4 regions of the Synechococcus sp. A15-127 genome follow, and region 2 is predicted to be linked to each of the others. Evidence: predicted binding sites of a transcription regulator. Region 2 holds the regulator's gene; each other region holds the start of a gene.
What was found. The regulator NtcA, encoded in region 2, controls nitrogen genes in cyanobacteria. The targets are predictions, from matches to a motif close to GTANCNNNNGNTAC.
Positions count from the first base shown of each region.

Region 1 (4,343 bases), 330 kb from region 2:
AGCAGGAGCAGTGGAATGGATGCTCCCTCAGACCAGGGCAGGCTGATGGTGAGTGCGAACAGTCCCAGGCCGACCACCGAACCGGCGACGCAGATGGCGATCACTGGGCGGCGCCCATGGCGGTCGCTCAGTGCACCGATCAGCGGTGTGACGAGAAATTGAGCCAGGGCATAACTGCCGGCCAACAGTCCGAGGGTGCGGCCGTCCGGTGCAAAACGAGCCAGCAGGAACGGCAACAGCGGAAACACGATGCTTTCGCTGAGTCGATCGTTCAGCAGCGTCAGAAAGGCGCTCAGCAGGGTGGGAATGCGGAGACGCTGCAAGGGGGCTGTGAGTCGAGGAGACTCACATTCCCACAGGCCAACGGCATGGCCCTGCGACCGATCCACTCCGGCGACCACCTGCTGCTGCGGGAGATCTACGCGGATGCGATCGAAACCCAGGCAGCGCTGCTTTATACCCCTGAGCAGGTGAGGGCCTGGGCTGCTCTGGCCTGGTTGCCGGGCGTCCTGGATCGGACTCTGAGGCAGGGGCACGGCTGGATCAGCGGGACGGATGCCGCGTTCGCCATCCGCGATCCCAGAGATCGCTTGTCGTTGTTGTATTGCCGCGGTCGGGAGGCCCGTCGGGGCCATGGCAGTGCCCTGCTGGCCCAGATTGAGGACGATGCCAGAGCGGATGGCCTGGAACGGCTTCGAACGGAGGCGAGCCAGCTGAGCCGACCTCTGTTGGAGCGGCGAGGTTGGCTGGTCCTGGCCTCCGAATCGATCACGATCGGCGGGGTGCCCTTCGAGCGTTACCGGATGGAAAGGTTGCTGCGCCAGCCCCGCAGTTGATCCAGACAGTCCATGGCGTTGCCGTCCTGCAGAGAAGCCTCGACGCGCGACACCCCTGCATCCAGCGTTTCACTGATCCCTGAGAACCACAGGTAGGCACCGGCATTCCAGCGCACGGCATCCCGGAGGGGGCCGCTGTTTCCAAGGGCGTCCAGGGCCTGGGTCTTCCAGGTGGTTTCGTCGGACCATTCCACATCGGCGTCGTGGCAGCCGTGATCGCGGGGGTGGAGGATCAGGCGTTCCGCCGCACCGTTTCTGACCCGAGCGGTGATGCAGGCCCGGCCGATCGGAAGATCCGTTCCACCTTCCAGTCCTTTCACCGTGAGCAGATCGGTTTCTCCGGCGAGTTTCAGGGCTTCCCAGGCTCGGCTTTCCGTGGGGGGATGCACGAATCCGCTCACCAGAAGATGCTCACCCTCATGAGGGGTCCACAGCAGTTCAAGGCTGGCGACGGGGGGGCGTTTTCCCAGCTCCTCTCTGTAACTGATGAGGCTTTCGGCGATCGGGAAGTGATCCGGCTGATGGATCAGTGCAAAACCGTTGCGGTCGAATCCGTCCTGCACAGCTGTGAGGGGTAGACCACCGAGCTCGAGATCGAGGGCTCGGAACAGGTCGATCGCCGTGACGCCGTACTTGATCGGCATGCGGTTGCCGCCCTGCAGAACAACCGGTTGGCCGCAGGCCAGCAGCACCAGGGCTGTGAGTGGGTAGATCGGTGCGGTTCTCGTCCGACCGTCGAACGGCATGCCGAAGCACAGCGGAGACCTCTGATCGGCCTTGCTTCTCAACACCGGGCCATGGATCCGGTAGGTGTCGAGCATGCCGGTCAGTTCCTGAGGCTCTGGCCGTCGGATGCGGTGGGCGATCAGAAAAGCACCGATCTGTGCCGGTGTTGCCTCACCCTCCAGCATCAGGTTGAGGGCGTCAGCGGCCTCCTCACGGCTCATGCCCTTGCTGGTGTGCTCGCCGCTGCCGACCTTGCGCAGGTGTTGCTTGAACCGCTCGCGACCGCTCAATACTGTGCTGGTCACCTGCGGGCAAGTCTCTGACGGCAGTGTTCAGGAGCGCCTGGGCCTTTGGAGGTAGTGGTTGTTACCAATCGATTCAACCAGTGGGTAAGACGCTCAATCCATCGAAGCTGCCGTGGCGAGGATGACTGGGGTTGTGACGGCCATCCGCGTAGTAGAGGCGTTCCAGAACGAGATTGGTTGCCGGTTGTGTTTGGAGGTGTTGGCTGAGAAACAGAGAGGAGATGGATCGGAACAGTTCACTCATCGCCCTACAAGCATCACTTCACTATTTCACCAGTTTTCATGGGCTCATGGATGTGACGGATGTTTCGAAATCGAACTCTGTTTTTGGTAGTTATTGCTGCATTTCGGGATCAATGATGACGCAACAGTCTTGCCGCTGCTGAGACATTCCACCTTGGAATGCTGCATTGAAGCAGTGCACTGTTGTTTCTCTTAAGCATGACTGTTTCCGCCATGTCCACTCCGTCGCTGGCCGCGCCCACGCAGGCCACGGTGACGGCCACCTTGATGGCTGCCAAGAAAGCCAAGGGTCTCAGCTTCGCTGATCTCGAGGCGGCCATGGGTCTCGATGAGGTTTGGGTTGCCTCTCTGTTCTATGGACAAGCCACTGCATCGAAAGAAGAGGCTGAGAAGCTGGCAGAACTGCTTTCTCTCGACCCGGTAATGACTGCCGCGATCCAGGAGTTCCCCACCAAGGGAAGTCTCGAACCGGTGATTCCGACTGATCCGCTGATTTACCGCTTTTATGAAATCATGCAGGTTTATGGAATGCCTTTGAAAGATGTGATTCAGGAAAAGTTCGGTGATGGCATCATGAGTGCTATTGATTTCACCTTGGATGTGGAAAAAGTCGAAGATCCCAAAGGGGATCGCGTGGAAATCACCATGTGCGGGAAGTTCCTGCCTTACAAGAAGTGGTGATCAACGGATGATTGGGGGGGCATTGACCCGGGCTCAGCCATGCTGAGCCCTTTTTTTATTACCGGAATTGCTGCTTCAGCTCGCGATTTGCGAGTTCACGACGTTCATCATCTTCAAGGGTCTGGCTTAACTCCATCAAGAGCTGCCGACTCGCCGGAGTGGCGATGCAACCAAGAGCGCGGAAGGCTGCATCCGCTCCCGTGATGGATCCGTCTTGGCAGATCTCTGCCAGGCGGGCGCTGATCGATTCACCATCACGGCGCTGAAGAACACGGATGGCCGCCACCACCACGGGATCTCGAAAATCCCTGATCGCACCGTCGCAGAACGTCAACAGTTCGCTGTCGCTGAGACGGTGTGCCCGAAAGCTCAACAGTTGCAAACCGGCAAGGCGCTGCTGCTGTCCGGGATGGTTCAGGCAACGGCTGATCACCGAGCCTGGAATCTCAGCTCCCCAGCATCCCAGTGCCTGAACGACAACCAAGTTGTCATCGTCGTCATCCGGTGAGTCGACCAGCATGGTGAGCAGCCAATCCCGTGCCTGGCTCTGGTGGCAAAGACCAGCTGCCATCACCAGCTCTTTCTGAGCCCCGTGGCTCTGCAGAAGCTGCTCGATCTCCGGCCAGCCACGTTCGGCCAGCATGCCAAGTTTTTCGCAGAGGGCCCAGCGCAGCTCAGCAGAAAGGCTGGGGGAGTACACCCCCCCCAGCCAGTCAGGCTCCAGAGGAGCCCGTCGTGATTGCGCGAGTCGCTCCCAAAGAGCGGCTTCGTCCAAGCTCATCAGTTGATTCAGCGAGCTCCCAGCTCAGCAGCCAGTTCGCGTTCGAGTTTGTCATCGTGCTCTGTGGGAAGCACGTTCTCCATGGTGGTGCGGTGCGTGCTGTAGAAGAGCATGCCGATGAACACCATGCCGCCAACGATGTTTCCGATGGTGACCGGAAGGAAATTCCAGAAGATCACCTTGGTGAATGGCACTCCCGATCCAAGAATCGGACCTGCGGTATGAAGGAACTGGTTCACAACGATGTGCTCCATGCCCATCGATTGGAACGCTGTGATCGGAAGCCAGCAGGCCAGGATTTTGCCGGGGACGCTCTTGCTCACCAGGGCCATGGTGACGCCGAGGCAAACCAGCCAGTTGGCCACGACACCCCTGAGAAAGGCAAGGAAGAAGCCCATGCCGCCGAGAGCCTCGTATTTCTTTTCAACGTTGATCTGGTTGAGGGCGATGATTTTCTGAGCCACGAGATCCCAGACCGGTGCACCAACATTGTCTGCAGCGCCGTCCATGGTGCCGCTGGTCAGGCTGATGGCCATGATCAGTGCCACAACAGCGGTGCCGACCCAGTTGCCGATCCACACCCAGATCCAGTTGCGGAACGTGGCGGGCCAGGAGCTCTTGCCGGCCCAGGTGGCCATGGGCAATAGAGCGAAGTTACCGGTAACAAGCTCCATTCCGAACAGAACGATGCTGGCGAAGCCGAAGGGGAACAGCAGCGAGCCGACGAAGGGCGCTTTAACGGTGATGCCCACGGTTAGGGCCAGGATCACA
Region 1 covers NZ_CP047948.1:2,500,222-2,504,564, reverse strand. Annotated here, with positions in the region: gene SynA15127_RS13260 (MFS transporter) at 1-323, opposite strand, end outside; gene SynA15127_RS13255 (GNAT family N-acetyltransferase) at 369-836, shown strand; gene SynA15127_RS13250 (anthranilate phosphoribosyltransferase family protein) at 797-1,867, opposite strand; gene SynA15127_RS13245 (hypothetical protein) at 1,941-2,111, opposite strand; gene cynS (cyanase) at 2,339-2,791, shown strand; gene SynA15127_RS13235 (HEAT repeat domain-containing protein) at 2,850-3,572, opposite strand; gene SynA15127_RS13230 (formate/nitrite transporter family protein) at 3,581-4,343, opposite strand, start outside.
Region 1: the regulator NtcA is predicted to act here: its motif matches at 2,198-2,211, upstream of cynS (cyanase).

Region 2 (4,343 bases):
CGGGCAGGAGTTCCCTCGGCTGAGGATCGGAATCGGTGCCCCTGCGGACACTCCCGATGAGCGACGGGCCAGAACCGTGTCGCATGTGCTCGGTGCTTTCAGCAAGGTCGAGGAACCTTGTGTGGATGCTGTGCTGGATGCCGTTCTTGATGGTCTGGGACGCATTCAGCGCCAGGGCATGGAACGGGCCGGCAACTGGATCAATGCCTACCGGCCGCAGAGCGTTGCCAGCGGCGGATGACAGCGCTCCCCGCCACCACTGCCCACCTCCGGGTGCTGCGCCAGTGCTTCAGCGAGCAGTGCGTTGAGGGGGAGGTGGCGGCCGGAGGCTTTCAGTGGCAGTTCCGCTGGGCGTTTGATTGCGGTGACCTGACCGTGGAGCCCTCCCTGGGGCGGGCTCTGATCCAGGACGCTCTGCGTCGATTCCTCGTGCGCTCGGATTATCGACTTGAACCCGGCGGTGATTACACCTTCACCGTTCGGGCCCGCTTCTGAGGCGCTGTTTCGCACCCGACCAACGGCACGGTGTTCCCAGGCTGTCCTCCACCATCACAAGGGCGGCGATCGCATCGAGCTCCTCGGGTGGGATCAGCAGGCCGCGGGGTATCAGCCGCTGCCACCCCCTGGGAGGCCACAGCTCCCAGTAGCGACGGCGGGCTCGCAGGGTGGTGCCGTATTCATTCACCTGCTGAACAGGAGCGAGGGACTGCAGCTTCGGCAGCCATGCCGCACTGCCGGTGCCGTCACCCAGCACGATCCCGTCCAGTCCTCCGGCGACCTGCCAGTCGCTCAGCCGGTCCAGAACCTGCTCACAGATCACGACAGCTCCGCCGAGCACCTGGAGGGATTCGGTGTCCACGAGCACGAGGCCGCATTTGCTTCTCCCGGGATCAACACCGGCCAGTCGGGTCATGGGCTGACCCGAAACGCCACCAGCACCGGATCGCCACTGTCACTGTCGCTCTCGGCGATCACCTCAAGGGTCAGATCCCCCTCTTCTGCGGGGCGGTCCACCAGAGCCATGCCGAGCTGAGCGAAGACCGTCCCGTCGAACTGGAGTCCTTCCACGAGGGAGCCACGACGCTGCACCTCGGCGAACGCAGAGGCGAGCAGAAGGTTCAGGCGTCGGCGGACCATCTCCGGTGATCGATCCTGGTCCGGGAGGGTTGCCGACGCCAGTACTTCGCCGCTGCGACTGATGCGCCGGTTCGGTCGGACGTCAGGAAAGGCATAGACGATGGTCTCCCCGAGCAGCACGTTGGTGGCAGAGCGGATCGAAACCACCCATGTGCCTGGCTTGCTGATGATCGTCCGCAGACGCTGCACATCGTTCCGGGGAACCAGGAGGATCTGTCTGTCGGGGGTCTCACCGGGTCGGACCTGCTGGTAGGCCGTGAGATTCGCGTCCTGCAGCAAACGGTCGATCACCGTCTTCGCCTGTCCTGCACTCTCCAGTCGGATGGTGGCTGTGGCCAGAGCCTCTCCGCTGCTGAGAACCACGGAACCGCGGCGCAGGGCGATCAGGTTGCGCTCCAGCTCCTTGAGTTCCGCCTCACCGGCTTGGATGCTGGCGCGAACCCGCTTGAGTTCCTCCTCGGTGCGGCGGATGTCTGCATCCCGGACCTTGATGTCCCTGTCCCGCTGCTGAATGTCGCGACTGAGGCGCTGCTGCTCGGCCTCCAGCCGGACGCGCTGCTGCTGCAGAGGCTCCAGCTCCTCACGAAGTGTCGCTGCCCGCTGCTTGGCCGTCGACAGCTCGGCATCGATGCGTTGCGTCTGGGCAATGGCCTGACGACGTTCTTCCTCGGCTGACTCCAGGGCACCTCTGTTCTGCCGCAGCTGTCGGCGGCTGTCCTGAAGTTTCTGTTGCAGTCCGTCGAGCTCAAACAGCCCAACCCGTAACTGACGGCTGACCAGCAGCATCAGACCGAGGGACAGCGCACTGATCAGGCTGCCGGTGAGCACCGTGATCAGCACCGCCGTCCGTCGCGGTCGCATGTTGAACAGGCTGAGGCGTGCCTTGCCGACACGGCTGCCCAACCTGTCGCCCAGAGCTGAAAGCACGCCGCCGAGCACCAGCAGCGCGATGATCAGCAGCCATCCGCTCACGGCGTCACCTCCCAGTGGGGCCGACTCTCAGCTGAACCGCTTGGCCAGAGCAATCGGATCCAGAACCGTGATCTTCTTGCGGTCAATCTGAACGAGACCGGATTGACGCAAGTCTCCCAGGAGTCGGGTGATGGTGACCCGCGTTGAGCCGATCGCCTCGGCGATGGCCTGATGGGAGAGACGGAGGTCGATGGTGATGCCGAGTTGGTCCGGCACGCCGAAGTCCCGGCAGAGCACCAGCAGAAAACTCACCAGGCGGGAGGACATGTCCCGGTGCGTGAGGGTCTCGATCATTGTTTCGGTCTGCAGAATCCTGCTGGAGAGACCCTGAAGCAGCCTGAGCCCGACTGCGGTGTCGGCCTCGATCGCGGCACGGACTGAGCCGGCCGGTGCCGTCACCATCTCCACCCGTGTGAAGGCGACAGCGTGATAGAAGCGATCGGAACGGTGGCCGGTGAGCAGCGACAGCACTCCGAAGAGGCTGTTCTCACGAAGCAGAGCGACGGTGATCTCTTCGCCAGACTCATAAACCCTGGAAAGCCGCACGGCACCGCGACGGATCAGGTAGACCCGCTCGGCGGGATCACCTGGAAAGAAGATGGTCTTGTTTCGTTCGACAAGTTCCGTGCTGGCGCCGTCCAGATCTCTGATGACATCAAGCAGCGAGCGGGATGAGCTGACCGGCTGGTCCTGGGCCGAATGAGCCGGAACGGCGACGTAACGGCTGAACCCACTGCTGGTTCCCAACAATCCGTTTCGACTGGTTAAAAGTTAAGGATCGACCCTGTTCAGCTGTGTAGCCGTTATTACGCAATCAGCTGCGGCTGCTCAGGGCATTGCTCTGGGCGGCCAGAAGGGCGTCTAGCCCGGGCTGCGCCAGATCCAGCAGGACGTTCAGCTGCCCGCGGCTGAACGGAGCTCCTTCGGCCGTGCCCTGGATCTCCAGAAGACTCCCGTCGCCTGAGGCCACCACATTCAGATCAACGTCAGCTTGGCTGTCTTCGCTGTAATCCAGATCCAGCAGCGGCCTGCCCTCCAGGAGCCCGACGGACACCGCTGCCACCTGACTCCGGATCGGCTGGCGCTCCAGGACCCCCTGGGCGATCAGACGGTCACATGCCAGCTGAAGAGCCATCCAGGCCCCGGTGACCGACGCGGTTCGGGTGCCGGCATCCGCCTGGACCACATCACAATCGATCAGCAGGCTGCGTTCTCCAAGAGCTTCCAGGTCCACCGCGGCGCGCAGGCTGCGGCCGATCAATCGCTGAATCTCCTGGGTGCGGCCGGAGAGTTTGAGCAATTCGCGCGACTGGCGCTGAGGTGTGGAGCCGGGCAGGAGCCGGTATTCAGCGCTGATCCAGCCCAGTCCGTTCCCCTTCCGCCAGCGCGGCACCGACTCTTCAAGGCAGACGCTGCATAGAACTGCGGTGCGTCCGGTGCGCACGATCAATGAACTGAGAGCGAACCCCATCGGATCCCAGCTCACTTCAAACGGCCGAAGGGCATCAGGACGACGCCCATCGGCTCGGGTCTCGGAGGGATCCACCATGAACCTGATTTCACAGCACACCATCGGTAGTGTCAATGCCCTTGTGGAGTCGCATCGCGCCGCTACATTCGAGGTCTGCAGGGTGTATCCCTGGTGACACCCGACGCGATGACCGCAAGCCTGACCACCAGCCATCGATCCTCTGGAGCCCTGACCGGGGATCGCCACGCGCTGGAGAGGGCCGGTCTGCGTCCGCTTCCGCCGCTTCCCGCACCCGCGCCGCTGCATCTGGTGGCTCCAGAGGGCCAGCTGCAGGTGCATACGGCCTCCTATCGGGGCAGTTTTTCCAGTGTTCTCAGCCAGGCGATGCGGGCGGCAGGGCTCGGCAGCCGCGTTCTGATCGCCCAGTTCCTCAAGGGGGGGGTGAAGCAGGGGCCGCAGGGCTGTGTGTTGCTCTGTGGCGGCCTCACCTGGCTGCGTCCGGATATTCCGGCGTGTCTTGCAGAACCCGATCAGCCTGGTGGTTCCGAGGCCGTCGATGCGGTCTGGCAGGCCTGCCGGCGCCATCTCGCTGAAGGCGACCTTGATCAATTGGTGCTGGATGAGGTCGGTCTCGCGGCAGCGCTCGGCTACCTGAAGGAAGATGAGCTTCTGTCGAGCCTGCAACAGCGTCCAGGCTCCATGGATGTGATCATCACTGGGCCGGCGATTCCTTCCAGCGTCATGGCCATGGCGGATCAGGTCA
Region 2 covers NZ_CP047948.1:285,332-289,674, forward strand. Annotated here, with positions in the region: gene pth (aminoacyl-tRNA hydrolase) at 1-241, shown strand, start outside; gene SynA15127_RS01445 (DUF3146 family protein) at 238-495, shown strand; gene SynA15127_RS01450 (resolvase) at 473-913, opposite strand; gene SynA15127_RS01455 (DUF3084 domain-containing protein) at 910-2,109, opposite strand; gene ntcA (global nitrogen regulator NtcA) at 2,137-2,856, opposite strand; gene rph (ribonuclease PH) at 2,924-3,658, opposite strand; gene SynA15127_RS01470 (cob(I)yrinic acid a,c-diamide adenosyltransferase) at 3,767-4,343, shown strand, end outside.

Region 3 (4,343 bases), 870 kb from region 2:
GTCACAGGTTGAGTCCAGAATGCAACCGAATTGGACCAGCGGTGGCTGGGTCGATGGATTCAGTGGCTGCGGCCGAGAGCCAGCACGGCATCCATGCGTTTGACCTCGGAATTCAGGAAGAAATCCGCCCACATGCTCATCAGAAAGGTGAGTGTGCCGATGGCGCGCACCTGCTCGGGAGATCCGGCCGGTGTGTACTTGAAATCCATGAACATGCGATCTGCCACCTTCTGTTGCTCGCGGCAGCGGGCGTCGATCGACATCTCAGTTCTCCTTGCGCAAGCTGGGAAGGTCCGAGGGTTGCCTCAGCACGTAAACGACCAACCCTGTCAGCACGAGGCTGACGGCGATCAGAGCTTCGATGGCAATGGAATAATCCGTCATTGGAAGCCTGCATGTGAAGAAAAGTTAACAAGGGTCGGCAGCGCTCTGTGGCGATGCTGTTCCTCAGTGCGCAGATCCATTGCGGCGCAGTCCTGATTCCCGGGATGTCTGGCAATCTGATCGGTGATCTGCGTTGTTCGGCTCATGCTGTTGTTCGCCTCCCAGACGGCTCCCGGCGGTCCTGCCGTGATCCTTCCGGCCCTGTTGATCACCGGTCTTCTGGTGGCTGCCTCGCAGGCCTTCGTTCCCAAAGGCGGCAGCGACGACTGATCGCGAACCGGTTCAGCGGTCTGCCAGGTACGTCTCAGCCTGGCTTCAGAACCGGATGCCGACCTCTCCATACGTTGAGGAGCCGTCGTTGTCGAAGCCGTGAAGCGTTTCCTGTTCTTCACCCAGCTGGTTCTGTTTTCCTCGTTTCTTCAGTTGCTCGATCCGGCGCTGGCTCTCTCCTGTCATCCCCTGTTTGGGGGATGTGCATCCTCTGAAGCTGAATTAATCAGGGATGGAGAGCCTCACCTGCCTCCATGCCCCCTGTCTACGACCTGATTCTGGAGGTGAATGGCGATCTGCTCATTCGCCGGATCCTGGCGAATGGCCAGCGGGATGCCTGGGCCATGGCCAGGCGGCTGCACAGTGGCCGGGTGAAGGGAATCGTGTGTCGCGATGGCGAGGAAGCGGATGCTCCGCTCGACTCCCACCGCTAGAACGTCAATGACCATCGGGCTCTCCCGTGGATCTACGTGTCGGATCGCCGGAGATGCAGAGGGTCACCGCGGAATGCCGCGACCTGCTTCGCGGCCAGAGGGTGCTGCTCTGCTTCGGCGACCACCTGGCTCTCTGTGCCGTCGCGGATGCCGAGGTCTTCAGCGGGGGCGTCCAAGCGGCGGTCACCACAGAGGAGGAAGGGGTGCAGCACGCGCTGCGGCATCGCCCTGATCTGGTTCTGGCCAGCGAGGATCTCGAGCGCGGCTATGGCATCCGCCTGTTGCAGCGTCTCAAGCAGGCTCTGCCTCAGACCCGTCTGCTGATCTTTCTGCGCCGGGAGACGCAGGCGGTGGTGCAGGAGGCGATGCTGGCCGGTGCCGATGGCGTTCTGTTCATATCGGCCCTCGGCGGCGGCAGCGGCAATTTCGTCAAGGCCCTGCAGGTGACAGCCCGAGGCGGGTTGTTCTATCCGGGAGCCGTGCGTGCCGCTCTAAGGCCGGTCGGCGATCCTCCCTCGCGCCTGGAGGCCAGGGACACCCTCTCGGAGCGGGAGCTCGAGGTGGTGTCCTGCATTGCCGGTGGCTCCCGCAACAGCGAGATCGCCGAGCAGCTGCAGATTTCAACGGAGACCGTCAAATCCCACATCAGTGCGGCGATCCAGAAGCTGGGCGTGCGTGATCGCACTCAGCTGGCCGTGCAGGCTCTTCTGCACGGATGGATCTCGGCTCAGTAAACCCCGTAACGGATGCCGCGGTAACGCAGCTCCAGCCCGGCGGTTGCTTGCTGTTGATCGCGATTCGGCTCGTAGGACACGCCCCTGTAGCAGAGCGTCCTGCGGCTGTCCCGGCGCACGGTGGTGTGTTGTGCATCGGTGTGTTCGGCGTTGTCGTAGTCCCTCGTCATCTGCAGACGAGCCCGCTCGACGGCCTGACGGCGCATGGTGCGGGTTTTGATCAGTTGAAGCGTGTTCATCACAGGCTCCTTGTACAGCGCCCACGTCCCCGTTGCCTGACGCGGGTCTGACTGCAGCCCCGGTGGAAGGGGCTCAACGTGCTCCGATCATAGAACATTTCTGTAGCAACGGCTACTTTTTTGCCGTCCGGATCCGGCTGCCAGCATGGCGCCATGGAGCCCGCGATTCCTGTTCTCTGCATCTGCGGCCCCTCCGCCGCCGGGAAAACCACCTTTGCCGCTGCACTGGTTGACCATTTCCGTGGTCGCGGCCGGTCTCCGCTCACCGTCGCCTGCGACGACTACTACCGCAGCGACTGGACCCCGCATCCGCTGTTCGGTTACGACACGGTCGAGGCCATCGATACGGATGCCCTGCGCTCGGACCTTGAAGCGGCGCGATCCGGCCGGGCCGCCAGCCTTCGCCTCTACGACATGCGTTCCCGCACGGTCGGGCGTCGCGTCATCGACGGTGCCTACGACCTTGTGGTGCTGGAAGGGTCCTACGGCCCCCAGGATCTGATCCAGGGTTTTCCCTTCGATGGACTGATCTATCTCGAGGAATCGCTGCCCGTCCGACTGGTCCGCCGTCTGAGCCGTGATGTGCGCCACCGCCACCGCTCACCCCGTTACGTGATTCGTCAGATGCTGCGGGAGATGCTGCCAGGTGAGCTCCGTTTCATCCGCCCGCTGCGGGAGCATGCCGATCTTGTGGTCCGGGATCCGCAGCACGGCATCACGGCCGTCGGTCGTCTGATCGGCGACAGCTGATCCCCCGAGGTCTGGCTAACAACCAGGCAGATTTCCCCGTTCCATGGCCACATACAAAATCAGCATCGAAGGCGCTGCCAGCTTCGACTGTGCTGACGACGTTTACATCCTCGATGCGGCCGAGGAGGCCGGTGTGGATCTTCCTTATTCATGCCGAGCCGGAGCCTGTTCCACCTGCACCGGAAAGCTGATCAGCGGATCCGTGGATCAGACCGACCAGAGCTTCCTGGATGAAGATCAGATCGGCGAGGGGTTCGCACTGCTCTGCGTCAGCTATCCCACAGCGGACTGCGCCATCAAGGCCAACGCTGAAGACGACCTGAACTGATCAGGCCTTTTGCGTGATCACCGGTTTGCGACGGTCGGGATACAGCTCCCTGCAGAGGGGGCAGACCCGTCCGTCGCATCCGCGTGCCGTGCAGAATTCGCGCCCGTAGAAAATGATCTGGAGGTGGAGCCTGTTCCAGGCCCTCTCTGGAAACAGGGCCTTGAGGTCACGCTCAGTGCGCGCCACGTTCTCCCCGTTGCTCAACCCCCATCGCTGAGCCAGGCGATGGATATGGGTGTCCACCGGGAAAGCGGGCACACCGAAGGCCTGGGACATGACGACGCTGGCGGTCTTGTGCCCCACCCCGGGCAGAGCCTCCAGCTCCTCGAAACTCTCTGGCACGGCGCCGTCATGGCGCTCCAGCAGCAGCTGGGCCAGCCTGCGCACGTTCTTCGCCTTGGTCTTCGCCAGTCCGAGCTGGCGGATGAAGCCGAGGATTTGCTCCTCATCAAGCTCTGCCATCGCAGCAGGAGTCGGTCCTGCGGCGAACAGCGCCGGTGTCACCTCGTTCACCTTCTTGTCCGTGCACTGGGCGCTGAGCAGCACGGCGATCAGAAGCGTGAACGGATCGCTGTGGTCCAGGGGAATCGGTGTTTCGGGGTAGTGCTCCTCGAGGCGTTGCATCACCCGTTCGGCTCGCTCCTTCTTGCGCACGATCGATCAGTCCTCTCGCCCACCGCCGAAGCGGCGGAACAGTCCCTTCACCCGGTCCTTGGCGCGTCGCACCGCCCCCGCCTGGGCTGCCGGCGTTTCGCTGGAGGGCTCCGGCTCCGGCTCCGGCGATGGCTCCGGCGATGGTGTGGGTGTGCTGGCCTCTGCCTGGCTGGGCAGCCCTGCCAGTCCGGCGCCCAGTCGCCGTTGAAGATCGGTGCGTGCCGTTCTGAGCACCAGCACATCCCGGCGCCAGTGCGCGAGCACGGCGTCAGCCCGTTGCAGCTGCAGAACCAGATCCTGCACGTCCCTGGGCAGACTGTCGCGGCTGTAGCGGTTGCCGTCGATCTGAAGCAGCGGGGGCAGCGGAGAGGGGCCTGAACGCGTCATGTCTGGTGCCGCTGATCCTCCATCTCATTCTTCCATCGATTTCTGCACGTGGGATATTGCTTGGATATATAGTTAATATCGTAACGATATCGTGCAAGGCGGCATCTTCCGCAACAGTGAGTCAGATCCTGTTCGTTCTTGATGGTGCGCCTGCGGCGGCGGA
Region 3 covers NZ_CP047948.1:1,159,266-1,163,608, forward strand. Annotated here, with positions in the region: gene SynA15127_RS05930 (hypothetical protein) at 60-263, opposite strand; gene SynA15127_RS05935 (hypothetical protein) at 508-654, shown strand; gene SynA15127_RS05940 (hypothetical protein) at 700-840, opposite strand; gene SynA15127_RS05945 (hypothetical protein) at 909-1,088, shown strand; gene SynA15127_RS05950 (response regulator transcription factor) at 1,115-1,822, shown strand; gene SynA15127_RS05955 (DUF4278 domain-containing protein) at 1,816-2,061, opposite strand; gene SynA15127_RS05960 (nucleoside kinase) at 2,215-2,811, shown strand; gene SynA15127_RS05965 (2Fe-2S iron-sulfur cluster-binding protein) at 2,855-3,139, shown strand; gene nth (endonuclease III) at 3,140-3,793, opposite strand; gene SynA15127_RS05975 (DUF6447 family protein) at 3,800-4,180, opposite strand.
Region 3: the regulator NtcA is predicted to act here: its motif matches at 2,164-2,177, upstream of SynA15127_RS05955 (DUF4278 domain-containing protein).

Region 4 (4,343 bases), 350 kb from region 2:
CGTAGGTCTCGGCGTAGGCCTGGCGGGAGATGCGGTAGGGCATGGGTCAGGCGTCGAGGGATCCGTTGATCTGGCCGTTGAAGCCGATGACGCGTCGGGCACCGGCAAAGGGAATGAGGTTCACGTCGCGACTGTCGCCAGGTTCAAAGCGGATGGCGGTGCCGGCGGGGATGTCGAGACGATGACCGCGGGCTGCGGCCCGGTCGAACTGCAGGGCGGCGTTGGCTTCAGCGAAGTGGAAGTGGGAGCCCACTTGCACCGGTCGATCGCCACTGTTGGAGACGCTCACCGTGGTGACGGGTCGTCCCGCATTCAGCTCGAGTTCACCCGGTTCGGGAAGCAGTTCGCCGGGAATGAGAGGTGCCATGGGTTCTGCCTCAGCGAATGGGGTCGTGCAGGGTGACGAGCTTCGTGCCATCGGGGAAGACCGCCTCGATCTGCACTTCATGCACCAGCTCCGCGACACCTTCCATCACCTGATCACGGCTCAACCAGGTGGTGCCCTCCTGCATCAGTTCCGCAACGCTTTTGCCGTCACGGGCGCCTTCCAGAACCAGAAAGCTCAGCCAGGCCGTCGCCTCAGGGTGATTGAGCTTGAGGCCGCGGTTGAGCCGTCGCTCAGCCAGCAGGGCCGCGGTCACGATCAGGAGCTTGTCCTTTTCCTGAGGACTGAGATGCATGGGAAGACTCGGTCATGGTCAGTGTGTCTCCGCAATGGCCTCAGCAGTGTTCTCCTTGAACATCAAGCTCTGCAACGGCTGTTCCTGCAAGGGCTGTTCTTGTAAAGGCCAGACCCGCGGGATGCGGGGAAGGGCGAGACCCCGCAATGTCCGTGTCCGAGCCCAGATGCGGCTGAACCAGAAGCGGGCATCCCGGCTCGAAGGACCGATGTAGCGGGCAACAAGCCCTTGATCCAGCGTGCTGCAGCGCATCGTGCCGATCAGGCCATGCCGGTCGTCCCGCGCATCCTTCAGCAGCATGGAGATCGCTTCGGGACTGAGAGGCTTGGGTGCCGCCCACACCAGGGACCCGAACACCGGTGCACCGGCCAGTCCGTGGCAGTCCGTCAGGCTCGATCCACTGAGCTCCAGCCGATCCACCAGCTCCCATCGCGGTGAATCGGCTCCATGGCGCTGAATCTCAAGGCATGAGCGCCAGCATCCCTGATTCAGCCGTTCCTCCGCGGCGGTCCGCCCCAGCCGCACGATCTCCGCACTGAGAAATGAGGCGTTCTCCGGCAGGCATACCCTCAACGTTTGCTGAAACAGTGCATCGGCATACAGCACCATTTCCTGAGGCAGCCATTCCAGATCGCTATTGTCATCCAGGGTGCAGGTCACGTCCTGCCTGGACCAGGCTCCATCGGGATTCAGGCGGCTGCGGCCGACAGAGCCATAGACCTTCTGAGCAGCCACGCTGGTGATCAGGCTGCGGCTTTCAGCTTTCAGGTTCAAGTCGATGCTGAGCTGATCGCCGCCCACCAGGCCACCGGCGGTGTGAAGAAGGGGTAGTTCGCAGCGGCCGTCGTCCCCCGCCTCCGCCCGCAGAAGTTTGAACGGAGCACGGCAGCCACCCTGGTGACGGGTTCTGCCGCCGTCATTGGTTGTGAACTGCAGCCTGCAGTGGCCGTGCCAGGGCTCGAGTCGTTGCATGGTTGCCACGCTCCATGGCTGCTCTCGACTTCTCTGTAGCAATCCATACCAAGCCATCCGCTGCTGCTGGGCAGGCTCCCAATCAATCGGGATGGGATGGGTGACGGAATCGGTGCTTGTGCTGGAGCAGCGCCTCGCTCCCAATTCCTTGAAGCCAGATCTGCGATTACCTCTGACGGCTGATGAAAGAACGGTGCTGCGAGGTCGTCGCCGCACGGTCTGCGGCCGGGAGGTGCTGCTGCAGTTGCCGCGGGACCAATCGCTCCAGCCAGGAGATCAACTCTGTGATGCTGATGGAATCACGCGGGTGGAGGTGACAGCGGCACCCGAGGCGTTGCTCCGGGTGCAGGCCGCGACTCCACTGGAGTTGATGCAGGCCGCTTATCACCTGGGCAATCGCCATGTTGCCCTCGAGCTTTATCAGCAGGAGCTGTTCTTGCTGGATGATGCCGTCCTCGCCGATCTGCTGGAGAGCCGAGGTCTCAAGCTGAGTCGGTGCGTCCGGTCGTTCGCGCCGGAGGCGGGTGCTTATGGAGTGCATCAGCACGGATGACATCGCTTGCCCTGCTTCAGCTGGTGAGTCCGGCTTTACCGGTCGGAGGATTCAGTTATTCCGAGGGCCTGGAAGTGCAGATTCAGGCCGGCATGCTGGCGGACGAAAGGGCTCTCGAGGGCTGGCTGGAGGCAGAGCTGACCAGGGGCTCCCTGCGGCTGGAGGCAGCGTCGCTGGTGACTCTCGCCGATGACTGCTCGGCCTGGGTTCTGCGTGGGGATGCTGCGGCGCGCCAGCGACTGTTGAATCTGGACGGCTGGCTCCTGGCGACGCGTGATGCCGCTGAGCTGCGCGCGCAGCATCGTCAGATGGGTCAGTCCTTGCTTCTGTTGTTGGCAGAGATGGGCCATTCCCTGCCGGCTCCTTTATCTCTGGCCTGGCCGGCGTCATGGGCCTGGGCCGCGAGGGCTTTGAAGCTGTCAGATAGAGAAATGGTGCAGGGTTACCTCTACAGCTGGGTAGCCAATCAGCTCAGTGCAGCGGTCAGGCTGTTGCCGTTGGGTCCGTCCCGGGCCCAGGTGCTGCAGCAAAGAGCGCTTCCCTTGATCGCCGATCAGGCTGAGCAGCTGCTTGATCATGATCCTCAGACGTTGTGGAGTGGCGGTGTCGGTGTCGGGCAGGCGCAGCTCGCCCATGCTGAGCTCTATTCACGCCTGTTTCGAAGCTGATGAGCAGCAAGCTGCGTTTAGGAGTCGCCGGTCCGGTTGGCTCAGGAAAGACAGCGCTGGTGGAAGCGTTGTGCCGCCGCCTGCGTGATCAGCTTCAGCTCGCTGTCGTCACCAACGACATCTACACCCAGGAGGATGCCCAGTTCCTGACGCGGGTTGGTGCTCTGGAGCCTGAACGGATCCGAGGCGTTGAGACCGGCGGTTGCCCGCATACGGCGATCCGAGAGGACTGCTCGATCAACCGGGCTGCAGTGGCGGAGCTTGAGGCTCAGTTTCCAGGTCTTGATCTTGTACTGGTGGAAAGCGGTGGTGACAACCTCGCCGCCAGTTTCAGTCCGGAACTGGTCGATCTCTGCATCTATGTCATCGATGTGGCTGCTGGAGACAAAATTCCACGGAAAGGAGGACCTGGTATCACCCGTTCGGACCTCTTGGTGATCAACAAAATCGATCTGGCATCAATGGTGGGTGCAGATCTCTTGGTCATGGAGCATGACACCAAGCGGATGCGTGGTGATCGCCCCTGGTGTTTCACAAACCTTCAAACTGGAGAAGGCCTCGAGAGCGTGGAGGCGTTTGTGTTGCAACAGCTACCGAATTAAGTCAACGAATCGCGGCAATTCCCAAAATGTTGTTGTCGATACAAAGCGGGTCGAAGTCGGTTCATACGGTCCCATGGTCGCCCTCATGGCGGTCTCATCCACCGTGTGTCTTTCTTTATGAATTCAACGTTTACGAAGCGTCTGCTTGCTGCATTCGCGGCCACGACAGTGGGAGTCACGATGACCGCCTGTGGCGGTGGCAGCGATGATTCCGCTAGTGGCGACTTTGATGGTGAAATCAAGGTCGGCATCCTTCATTCCCTGAGCGGAACGATGGCGATCTCCGAAACGACTCTGAAAGAAGTCGAGGAGATGGCGATCAAGGAAATCAATGAAGCCGGCGGTGTCAAGGTCGACGGCAAGAGCTACAAGATCACTTACACCTCTGAAGATGGTGCCTCGGATTGGCCCACCTTCGCAGAGAAGTCTCAGAAGCTGATCGACGCCGACAAGGTTGCCGTTGTGTTCGGCGGCTGGACATCGGCTAGCCGGAAAGCAATGCTTCCGGTTTATGAAGCCAAGGACCATTTCCTCTTCTACCCGATTCAGTACGAAGGCCAGGAGTGCTCCAAGAACATCTTCTACACCGGCGCTGTTCCCAACCAGCAAGCTGAGCCTGCAGTTGACTGGCTGTTTGAGCAGTTCGCCGACAAGTATGGCAAGAAGGTCTACCTGGTTGGTTCTGACTACGTTTATCCCAGAACTGCTAACACCATCATCAAAGAGCAGGTCAAGAGCCTGGGTGGTGAGACGGTCGGTGAGGACTACATCCCTCTCGGCAACACTGAGGTGGCGCCCATCATCGCCAAGATCAAGAAAGAGTTCCCTGATGGTGGAATCATCATCAACACTCTGAATGGCGATTCCA
Region 4 covers NZ_CP047948.1:2,474,109-2,478,451, reverse strand. Annotated here, with positions in the region: gene ureC (urease subunit alpha) at 1-43, opposite strand, end outside; gene SynA15127_RS13105 (urease subunit beta) at 47-367, opposite strand; gene SynA15127_RS13100 (urease subunit gamma) at 378-680, opposite strand; gene SynA15127_RS13095 (urease accessory protein UreD) at 699-1,652, opposite strand; gene ureE (urease accessory protein UreE) at 1,753-2,205, shown strand; gene SynA15127_RS13085 (urease accessory protein UreF) at 2,202-2,873, shown strand; gene ureG (urease accessory protein UreG) at 2,873-3,475, shown strand; gene urtA (urea ABC transporter substrate-binding protein) at 3,593-4,343, shown strand, end outside.
Region 4: the regulator NtcA is predicted to act here: its motif matches at 1,688-1,701, upstream of SynA15127_RS13095 (urease accessory protein UreD).